Regions from separate parts of the Brachybacterium sp. genome, predicted to be linked through region 3. Evidence: riboswitches for the same ligand, from Rfam matches in the RefSeq annotation. Region 3 holds a riboswitch; each other region holds the start of a gene.
The links. A riboswitch is a leader RNA that binds a small molecule or an ion and turns the genes downstream of it on or off. The one in region 3 is predicted to bind thiamine pyrophosphate.

Region 1 (3,262 bases), on a different contig from region 3:
CCGCCGGCGGCGAGCAGCCCCAGCAGTTCGCGCACGGTCGGCCGCACGGAGTCGACGATGCGCAGCACCGTGGCGTAGCGCCCCTTCGGGCCGGTGAACTCCTCGAGCGGCGGGAGCGGTGGCACGGTGGCGTCGAGCTCCCAGTCCGAGGCGTCCTGGCCGATGAAGAAGGAGAGCTGGCGCAGGGAGTCCGCGACCGGCAGGCGGGAGTCGAGGTCCGCGCGCATCCGCCGGGCTTCCTCCTCGGTCGAGGCCACGTGGACGACCAGGCCCGGCATCACCGCGATCGTCTCCGGGGCGCGGCCCAGCGCGGCGGCCCGGGCGCGGATGTCCGAGCGGTAGGCGAGCGCGGACTCGAGGTCCCAGGCCACCGCGTAGATCCCTTCGGCGTGGCGGGCGGCGAGCTCGCGGCCCGGCTCGGAGGCCCCGGCCTGGAACAGCACCGGGCGGCCCTGCGGCGGCGTCGGCACGTTCAGCGGCCCGGCGACCTGGAAGGACTCCCCGTGATGCTGTGGCGGTCGCAGCAGGGACGCTTCGACGTACACCCCCTCCGGATCGGCCAGGATGCTCTGGGAGGGCCATGAGTCCCACAGCCCCTGGAGCACCTCGATGAACTCCCCCGCGGTGGCGTAGCGCTTCGCATGATCGGGCAGCGCGGGCATGCCGTGGTTGCGAGCCTCGTCGTCGGTCATCGAGGTGACCACGTTGATCCCGACCCGACCGTGGGAGATGTGGTCGAGGCTCGCCAGCAGGCGAGCGGCGTGGAACGGGTCCCAGAAGGTGCTCGAGACCGTCGTGACCAGCCCGATCCGCTCGGTGGCGCGGGCCATCGCCGTGAGCACGGTGATCGGTTCCAGGAACCATGTCGGCCCGCGCTCGGCCCCGGCGGGCGCGATCGACTGGCCGTCGGCGAGGAAGAGCGCGTCGAGTCGACCGCGCTCTGCGATCCGTGCGAGCTCCTCCCAGTACGTGATGTCGCCCAGACGCGACACCGAGGAGCCCGGCGCCCGCCAGGCCGCGGCGTGGTGGCCGCACGCGTGCGCGAACAGGTTCAGCCGCACCTGGCGGCGGGGCGCGGCGGCCATCAGTTCTTCACCAGCCCGCCGTCGACGACGAGATTCTGCCCGGTCACGGACCGGGACCACGGAGAGGCGAAGAAGAGCACTGCATCGGCGAGCTCGGCGGGAGTGGTGACCGACTGCAGCGGAGTGCTCGCGGCGATCGCGTCGAAGACCGCCTCGGGGGTCGCGGAGCTCGCGTCGGTGGTGCGCAGCAAGCCACCGCTCACCATGTTCACGGTGATGCCGCGCGGGCCGAGGTCGGCGGCAAAGGTGCGGGTCAGTGCCAGCAGCGCCGCCTTCGCCGCGGTGTAGTCGTGATAGGGGACGACCGGGTCCTGGAACAGGTTCGTGCCGATGGTGACCACGCGCCCCGAGCCCACCCGGGCGAAACCGGGCAACGCGGCCTGGATCGTGTTCAGCGCACCCTGCACGGCGCCGGAGAACTGCGCGGAGAAGGCATCGTAGGTGATCTCGTGCGCCTTGGCGCGGGCGTCGCCGTTGAACGAGAAGCCGGGCAGGGCATTGTTCACGACGGTGCCGACGGGGAGGCCGAACTCAGCCTCGGCCCGCTCGAACAGGGTCTCGACCTGGCTTCGCTGCCGGACGTCGGCGCGGACGGCGACGGCACGGCCCGGGTGGCGGCTGGCGAGGTCATGCGCGGCGTCCTCGCTGGTGAGATGGTTGATGACGACCCGAGCGCCTTCGCGCAGGAAGGCTTCGGTGAGCGCGCGACCGAGGCCGCGCGCGCCCCCGGTGACGAGAACGACCTGCTCAGCGATCGCGGGGACGGTGCGGGAGGTGGGGTCGAGGGTCGGTGAGGTCATGGTCAGCCGGTCCTTTCAGGCAGGCGAGCGCATCCGCCGCACAGCGGGTGGGAGCGCAACGCACGAGGAGCGGTGCCGTGCCGGGGCTCGGCACCGCGCGGGAACGGACACGAGGACCTGATCGTCGGGTCCGAGGAGCTCGGGCACGGAGCGAGGCCGCCTCCGCCGCCGCGGCAGGCGGGGCCTGCGCCGCGAGGACCAGTGCATGGGACGACGGCGTGCAGCACAGCAGCACACAGCTCATCGACGACATCCCTCCGCGAGTACGAACTCGATCAGGTTCACCGGGTGTGATCTCAGCCCCGTCGGGGCACCCCGTGTCGATCATGGACCGTACCAGCACATCGACCGCCGCAGGCCCTCGTCTCATGACTGCCCGCCGGGCGGCCGAGCTCGGAGCCGTTCGCGCGGGGACGTGCTCAGCTCAGGGCCCGTCCGGCGCCGCCCCACCACCTCAGCAATCAGGACTCATCTCCGGAAAGCCCTCGGGGGGCGGACGACGAAAGGCTCGAAATCTCGGCCGTCGGCGCCCTCGGCGGCCTCGCCTTCTACGACCCCGGCGAGGCCTACTGGAGGACGTGGCCGGGGGAGGCCTGGTGGGAGGGCGTGATCCTGCCGGTGCTCGAACGGGCACGGCGTGCCCTCCGATCGCTCGTGCAGCTCCTCGGCACCCGCCAGCGCCGGGCCGTTTTCACCGACTTCGAGGACGACCTCGGACAAACCCGCTCTGTCGATCTGCCGCTGGTCGCCGTCGGCGTGAACCAGGCCCGGTTCCGAGACAAAGTGACCGCCTACATCCGCGAGCACGACGACCCTGCCGCCATCCGGCGTCTGCGCCGCAACCTGCCCCTGACCGAGACCGACCTCGATGAGCTCGAACGCATCCTCATCGAACAGGGCGATGGCACCCCGGAGGCGCGGGAGAAGGTGAGCGCGGGCTCGGCATCTTGGTGCGCTCACTCGTCGCCGAGCGAAGACGATGCCAATGCCGTGGTCACGGTGCTGCACGACATCGAGCGCGCGGCGGCACCTGCCGTGCAGGCCGGGGCACGTTAGTCGGCCTGGCGCTGCTAGCCTCCCCCTGCCCGGGGACGCCTGACAGCCGCACAGCGATCCGTCCCGAAACGGGCTGGCGCCACGGGATTCACCGCCGGCGGCGCTCCGTGACGCCGCTGCGCAGCAGGTAGCGCAGCACATTGCTCGCGGTGCGCTGCATCTCCCCCAGCGTGATCCCGTCGGGCGCCTCGTAGGAGTCGATGATCGCGTCCTCCCGCGTGGTGCCGAAGTGGACCTCGGAGCCGGGCATCAGCACGTCGACCTGGGCACGCACCCGGTAGGCGCTGTCGCGCAGGGCAGGGAAGAGCGGGTCCTGCGCGC
Region 2 (3,262 bases), on a different contig from region 3:
GCGCACGCCCTCGGCATCGAGCATCGCGGTGGGCTCGTCCAGCAGCAGCAGGCGCGGCCGGGCGACGAGCGCCGCGGCGAGGCCCGCACGCTGCAGCTGTCCGCCCGAGAGCGTCGCGGCCGGGCGGTCGGCGAGCGTCTCGATGCCCGCGTCTGCGAGAGCTTCGCGCACGCGCTTCCCGATCTGCGCGGGCGGCACGCTGCGGCTCTCGAGCGGGAGGGCGACGTCATCGGCGACCCGCGGGAGGCACACCCCGTCGGTCGGATCCTGACCGAGGAATCCGACGGTCCCCGCGGTGGCCAGGACCCCCTCGGCGATCGGGTCGATGCCGCCCACCCGCAGGGTGCCGGTGACCCGGCCGCGCTGGTGGGAGGGGAGCGCGCCGGCGAGCGCGCGCAGCAGCGTCGATTTGCCACAGCCGCTGGGGCCCAGCAGGAGCACCTGCTCCCCGGCCCGGATGCTCCCGGTCCAGGGGCCGACGCCGTCCCCCGAGGGCAGGACCACCTCGAGCTCCCGTGCCTCGACCACCGTCCCCGACTGCCCGGGGGCCGCCGCCTCCCTCTCGCCCGGCGCGGTGACCTCGGCGGCCGCTGCGGCCTCAGCGGACACGTCGTGCCGGGATGCCGTCGTCGCCCTGCGCGGCGGCACCGATCGCGAAGTTCGCGAGCACGCCGGTGCGCTCCAGGGCGCGGACGATCACCCTGGCGAGCAGACCGCCGAGCACGATCCCGGAGAGCACCTGCATCCCGAGCCGCAGCGCGAGCAGGTCCTGGCCGTACCAGCCCATCCGGTAGGCGGTCCAGAAGAACACCAGGCCCGCACCGAAGGCGCCCGAGGCGGCGAACACTCCCCAACCGAACCGGCGGTAGCGGGTCAGGGCGAAGGGCAGCTCGCTGCCGATGCCCTGCAGCGCGGCGGCGAGCACCAGCATCGGGCCGACGGGGCTGCCGAGGAAGACGACCTCGATGATCGCGGCGAGCATCTCGGCGAGGATGCCCACGCCAGGGCGGCGCAGGATCGCCAGCGCCACCGGTCCCACCAATAGCCAGGAGCCGAACAGGACGTGCTGGGCGAGGTCCCCGGCGGGGCCCATCGCGATCGCGAGCCCGTTCCAGGCCTGGACGAACACCCAGTACAGGAAGCCGAACACGACACCGAGCACCACCACCAGCACGATCTCGCGCAGGGAGAGCCTCGGACGCCGGGCGGCACGAGCGGCCAGATCAGAGGCCTGCGAGGGAGTCTGGCCGGGAGCCCGGGAGGGGGTCTCTGCCGGAGTCTGTGCGCGGGTCATCGCGTCTCCTCGCCGAGCTCGCGCACCTCGTGGGAGGGGCTGTTCAGGGAGAGGGTGAGATGGCTGGTGACGTGCTGCACGCTGCGACCCACCTGCAACCAGCCGGCGACGGCAGTCGCGATCACCTCGCCGATGTCGCCCTCGAGGCGGGTGACGAAATGCTCGGAGCCGCGGAAGGTGCCCAGCTCCCGGGCGCGGTCGATCGCGGCGTAGATGTCGCGCATGTGGTCCGGCGCGGTGCCGTCGGCGGCGACCTGGTCCGCCAGCGGGTACAGCGCCCACTCCGCGGAAGCGAAACGGCCGGTGCGACGGGGCTCGGTGATCCCGACGTCGCGCGGGCCGGCGCCACCGGGAAGCTCGCAGGTCACCTCTCCCGGGCAGCCGCGCGAGAGGGTCACGGAGAGGGTGGCGTGGTGCTCGGTGCGGGCGAGGTCGTCTGCGAGGTCGATGAGATACCGCTGCAGGTGGGCTTCGTGGCCGCCGAGATAGGTGGAGACGTCCCCCGTCTCGCGCACCAGGCCGGTGAGGTCGAGCCGGGACAGGATGCCGACGAGCACTCGGGCGTAGTCATCGGTCATGACGGCTGCGGTGACCCTGGCGCCGACGCCGAAGCCGAGCGGGGTCTCGGTGGGATCCGGGGCGGTGCCCGGGAGGGTGGCGGGGGTGCCGACGGGAGTGATGCTCACGATCCGTGCCTTTCACGAGGGCACGGGCGCGCAGCGACGATCGCCTGGCGGAGCTTCCTGCGCCGGCATGATCCGGATCAGGTTCTACGGTCGGAGTTCGAGAACTCCCTCTCAGCCCGGCCTACCGGACTCCCGTGCACGGAAGCACCGTACCCCGATCCGGCGTCCCTGGAGCGCGGCGGTCCACGAACCAGTGGCTGGACCGGGCGGCGGCGGAGACCAGGATCCGGTCGAAAGGTCCGTCCGCCGGCGCCCCCAGCACCCCGGGGAGGGCTTCGCGGATCTCCGCGCGGCCGTCCTCGCGGCCGACGGTCCCGGCGAGCGCGGCACGGGCAGGTGCCAGCAGGCTCACCTGCCGCTCCACACCCACCACGCTCCCGGAGGGTCCGACGAGGTGGGCGAGCAGCGCCGTGGTCCAGCCGGAACCGGCACCGACGTCGAGCACGTGCTGCCCCTCACGCACATCGAGCAGGCGGAGCATGTCCAGCACCGTGCTGGGTTGGGAGTTGGTCTGGCCCACTCCGATCGGCAGCGGGGAATCCACGCCGGCACGGTCCCGCAGCTCCGGGGGCAGGAAGTGCTCCCGGGGCACCGCATGCATCGCGCGGGAGGCACCGTCGCCGGTCCCTGCTCGGTCCGCGGGGTCCCGCCGGTCCTCGGACCGGTTCCTGTTCCTTTCGGCGCTCATGGCGCGTTCAGCTCCCGGGGAGCTCGATGACCCCGTCGACCGGCCAGTCACGCACCTCCGTGCCCTCGGGAGCGAGGGCAGTGGCCTGGCGCAGATAGATCGGTCGGCCCACGTCGCTCGCAATCGCCTCATGCACGGGCAGGGCCAGCGTCGGGCCGACGGCGCGGAGGAAGTCGACGGTCTCGGACACTTTCGACCAGGGGGCGACGACGGCGAAGGCGAGCACGTCGATGCCGTGGAACTCCGGCAGCGGCTCGAGGGAATCTCCGGTCACGCCGAGCCGGGGGCCGTCCCCCGCGGAGATCACGAGACCCGAATTGCCGACCCGCGGAATGTCCGGGTGGATGATCGCGTGCCGGCCGCCGACAGCCTCGATCCGCAACGAGCCGTGGCCCGGGACCGCGGCAAGCACGTGCGCGTCCCCGGCGGCGAGCGGACGCAGCTGCTCGGGGCGCACCGCAGCGGCGCCGTCGACCGCCTCCCGCAGCTGCTGCGCGGTCTCGGGCTCCGCGATCACCTCGGCGGTGGTCGCCAGGCGAAGCACCTCGTCCAGCAGGGTGCGGTCCACGTGATCGGGGTGCTGATGGGTCAGGA
Region 3 (3,262 bases):
AAGGCGCTCGCCAAGCTCGAGAAGTTCACGCCGAAGATCGGCTATCCCGAGGTGTGGCGCGACTACGACGGTTTCGAGATCGTCCCCGGCGACCTGGTGGCCACCGCCCGCGCCTCCCGCCGCTTCGAGGCGGCCATCGAGTACGCGAAGGTGGGCGGCCCGATCGACGAGACCGAATGGCACATGACTCCGCAGACGGTCAACGCCTACTACAACCCCGGCCGGAACGAGATCGTCTTCCCTGCCGCGATCCTGCAGCCGCCGTTCTTCGATGCGGAGGCGGACGACGCGGTGAACTTCGGCGGGATCGGCGCGGTGATCGGGCATGAGGTGGGCCACGGCTTCGATGACCAGGGCTCCAAGTACGACGGCGACGGCAACCTGATCTCCTGGTGGACTCCCGAGGACCGCGAGGCCTTCGACACCCGTGCCGCACAGCTCATCGCCCAGTACTCCGAGCTCTCCCCCCGTGATCTCGACGAGTCCCATCGCGTCAACGGCGCGCTGACGATAGGCGAGAACATCGGCGACCTGGGCGGTCTCTCGATCGCTGTGAAGGCCTACCTGGCAAGTCACGACGCCGCTGACATCGACGTCGAGCTCGACGGATTCACCGGGCTGCAGCGCGTGTTCTGGTCCTGGGCCACCGTGTGGCGCGGGAAGAACCGTGACCAGGAGGCGATCCGTCGGCTGGCTGTGGACCCCCATGCGCCGATGGAGTTCCGCTGCAACACGGTGGTGGGCCATCTCGAGGAGTTCCACGCCGCCTTCGCGGTGACTGAGGGTGACGCCATGTACCGCGCGCCGGAGGAGCGGGTGACGATCTGGTGAGGCCCGAACCTCCGTTCTATGTGGGGCGCACCCGGCCCTCCTGGATCGGCTGGACCAGGATCGGGATCACCCTGCTGTTCGGCGTGATCCTTGTGCTGCTGATGTCCCAGCGCTCCAGCCTGCCGGGAGTTCTCCTGGTGGCGGCGCTGTTCCTCGCCCTGGCGGTGTGGACCTGGATGGGGCAGTGGACGCGCTTCATCGTGGATGAGCACGGCCTCACCGTGAGCCTGGGCGGCTTCCTGCCGCGCAGGCCGTGGCCGCTGTCGGAGTTCCGCACCGTGCAGCTGCGAGAGCTGCCCTCGTCACGCGCCGGGGTGACCCTCGGCGGTTACGGGTGGCGGCGCGGCACCGTGCTCACACCCCACGCCCAGGAGCTCACCCCTGTCGGGAAGCGGAAGGTCTTCACCGTGGACGAGCCGCGCGCCGCCTACCGGGTGATGGCCACCCGGCCCGGCCTGATGGTCGAGATCATCGGCCGCGGCTCCACCCACTTCATCATCTCGCCGGTCGATCCTCAGGCGACGGCCGAGGCCGTCGACCAGGCGATCCGCGCCCGCCTCTGAGCGGGTGCCGCCACGGCGCCGGGGCTGCTGCTCGGTGATGCCCCCGCGGCCCCGGTCAGGGCGCCCGTTGGGGTAGAGTGGCTCCTTGTCATCCACTGACAGGGGAGCACCGAGCGGTGCTGAGAGTGCGCACCAGGCGCAGACCCTCGAACCTGATCCGGCTCACACCGGCGTAGGGAGTCGGGATATCCGTGCGGCACCATCGGTGCTGGACGCCCCTTCCGTTGAGGAAGGAGAAGTGATGATTCGTTTCCGCACCGTAGATCTGCTGGTCACGGTTCTGATCGGCGCCGCCTTCGGTGTCGCATTCCTGGGGTACGGCCAGCTGTACACCCTGATCGGGCCGCTCACCGCAGCCTTCAAACCCGCCGAGGGACTCCTGGCCGGGATCTGGTTCCTGCCTGCCGTCCTGGCCGCCCTGATCGTGCGCAAGCCCGGCGCTGCGCTGCTGGCCGAGATGATCGCCGCCGTGCTGTCAATGCTGCTGGGCAGCCAGTGGGGCTGGGGCACGGCGATCTCCGGCCTGATGCAGGGCGGCGGGGTGGAGCTCGCGTTCCTCGCCTTCCGCTACCAGCGCTTCACGCTGCCGGTCGCGATGCTGGGCGGGATGCTCTCGGCCCTGCTGGAGTGGGGCTGGGAGAAGTTCGCCTACTACCAGGAGATGAGCTGGACCTACTCCCTCGTGATGCTCGGCTTCTTCCTGCTCTCCGGGGCGCTGCTGTGCGGCGTGCTGGGATGGGCCGCCAGCCGTGCCCTGGCCGCCACCGGGGCTCTGGACTCGATGCCGGCGGGCAGGGAGCGCGCCCAGCGGGTACGAGCCGCATCGCCCTCCGGAGGATCTGCTGGATCACAGGCTGAGCGCATGGCACCGGACGACGCCCGGGCGTGACGGACCTGTCCCTGCGAGGGCTCACCTGGCAGCCGTACACGCGGGCCGAGCCCACCGTCCTCGACCTCGACCTGGAGATCCCCGCCGGGCAGCGCGTGCTGCTGGCCGGGGCCAGCGGCAGCGGGAAATCCACCGTGCTGCGGGCCCTGGCCGGTCTCCTGGACGAGGAGACCGGAGAGCTGACCGGCAGCGCGCCCGGCCCCGCCCGCCCCGGCGAGCGGGGCCTGCTGCTGCAGAACCCTCTGGACGCCCTGGTCGCGGCGACCGTCGGCCGGGAGGCGGCCTTCGGCCCGGAGAATGCCGCCCTGCCACGTGCGGAGATCCAGGCCCGCACCACCGCGGCGCTCGATGCGGCGCTGGTGGATCTCCCCTCCGACCGTGCGCCGCTGGATGCCTCCGGCGGGCAGCAGCAGCGCCTGGCCCTGGCGGGATCGCTCGCGTTGGATCCCTCGGCGCTGCTGCTGGATGAGCCGACGTCGATGCTCGATGAAGCCACCGCCGCTGCGGTGCGCGAGTCGATCCTGGCCACCGCGGCGGGCCGCACCCTGGTGGTCGCCGAGCACCGGCTCGCACCGTGGCTGGACCACGTGGAGCGCCTGATCGTGCTCGGTGAGCAGGCACAGATCGTGGCCGACGGCCCGCCCCACGAGATCGCAGCCGGCATGACCGCCTCCCCCGCCGCACCCACCCGCTCGGCTCCCCGCGCGCAGCACGAGGGCGCCGTGATCGCGGCCCTGCGGGGCATCGATGCCCAGCGGGGCGGCCTGGCCGTGCTCGACGATCTGACCCTCGAGCTGCGCAGCGGAGAGCTGTGCGTGATCACCGGCCCCAGCGGCAGCGGCAAGACCACGCTGCTGCGCATGCTGCTCGGTCTGACCGCCCCGTCCGCTGGGAGCGTGGAGCGGCCCGCGCCCGAGCACGTCGCCTTCGTGCCCCAGAACCCCGAGCACTCCTTCGTCGCCGGCAGCGTGCGCGAGGA

Region 1: it holds a riboswitch for thiamine pyrophosphate, as region 3 does, so the genes downstream of both, ACTH43_RS09455 (3-oxoacyl-ACP reductase) here and ACTH43_RS06580 (ECF transporter S component) in region 3, are expected to answer to the same signal.
Region 2: it holds a riboswitch for thiamine pyrophosphate, as region 3 does, so the genes downstream of both, ACTH43_RS10945 (YkoF family thiamine/hydroxymethylpyrimidine-binding protein) here and ACTH43_RS06580 (ECF transporter S component) in region 3, are expected to answer to the same signal.

The regions. Positions count from the first base shown of each region.
Region 1 is NZ_JBQDLF010000019.1:53,880-57,141, forward strand. It holds gene ACTH43_RS09450 (LLM class flavin-dependent oxidoreductase) at 1-1,085, opposite strand, end outside; gene ACTH43_RS09455 (3-oxoacyl-ACP reductase) at 1,085-1,885, opposite strand; TPP riboswitch at 2,121-2,213, opposite strand; gene ACTH43_RS09460 (type I restriction-modification enzyme R subunit C-terminal domain-containing protein) at 2,492-2,941, shown strand; gene ACTH43_RS09465 (glycoside hydrolase family 3 protein) at 3,030-3,262, opposite strand, start outside.
Region 2 is NZ_JBQDLF010000025.1:9,700-12,961, reverse strand. It holds gene ACTH43_RS10955 (ATP-binding cassette domain-containing protein) at 1-609, opposite strand, end outside; gene ACTH43_RS10950 (ECF transporter S component) at 599-1,294, opposite strand; gene ACTH43_RS10945 (YkoF family thiamine/hydroxymethylpyrimidine-binding protein) at 1,291-1,980, opposite strand; TPP riboswitch at 2,018-2,126, opposite strand; gene ACTH43_RS10940 (protein-L-isoaspartate O-methyltransferase family protein) at 2,102-2,668, opposite strand; gene ACTH43_RS10935 (MBL fold metallo-hydrolase) at 2,676-3,262, opposite strand, start outside.
Region 3 is NZ_JBQDLF010000011.1:8,251-11,512, forward strand. It holds gene ACTH43_RS06570 (M13 family metallopeptidase) at 1-831, shown strand, start outside; gene ACTH43_RS06575 (hypothetical protein) at 828-1,394, shown strand; TPP riboswitch at 1,485-1,590, shown strand; gene ACTH43_RS06580 (ECF transporter S component) at 1,636-2,283, shown strand; gene ACTH43_RS06585 (ATP-binding cassette domain-containing protein) at 2,280-3,262, shown strand, end outside.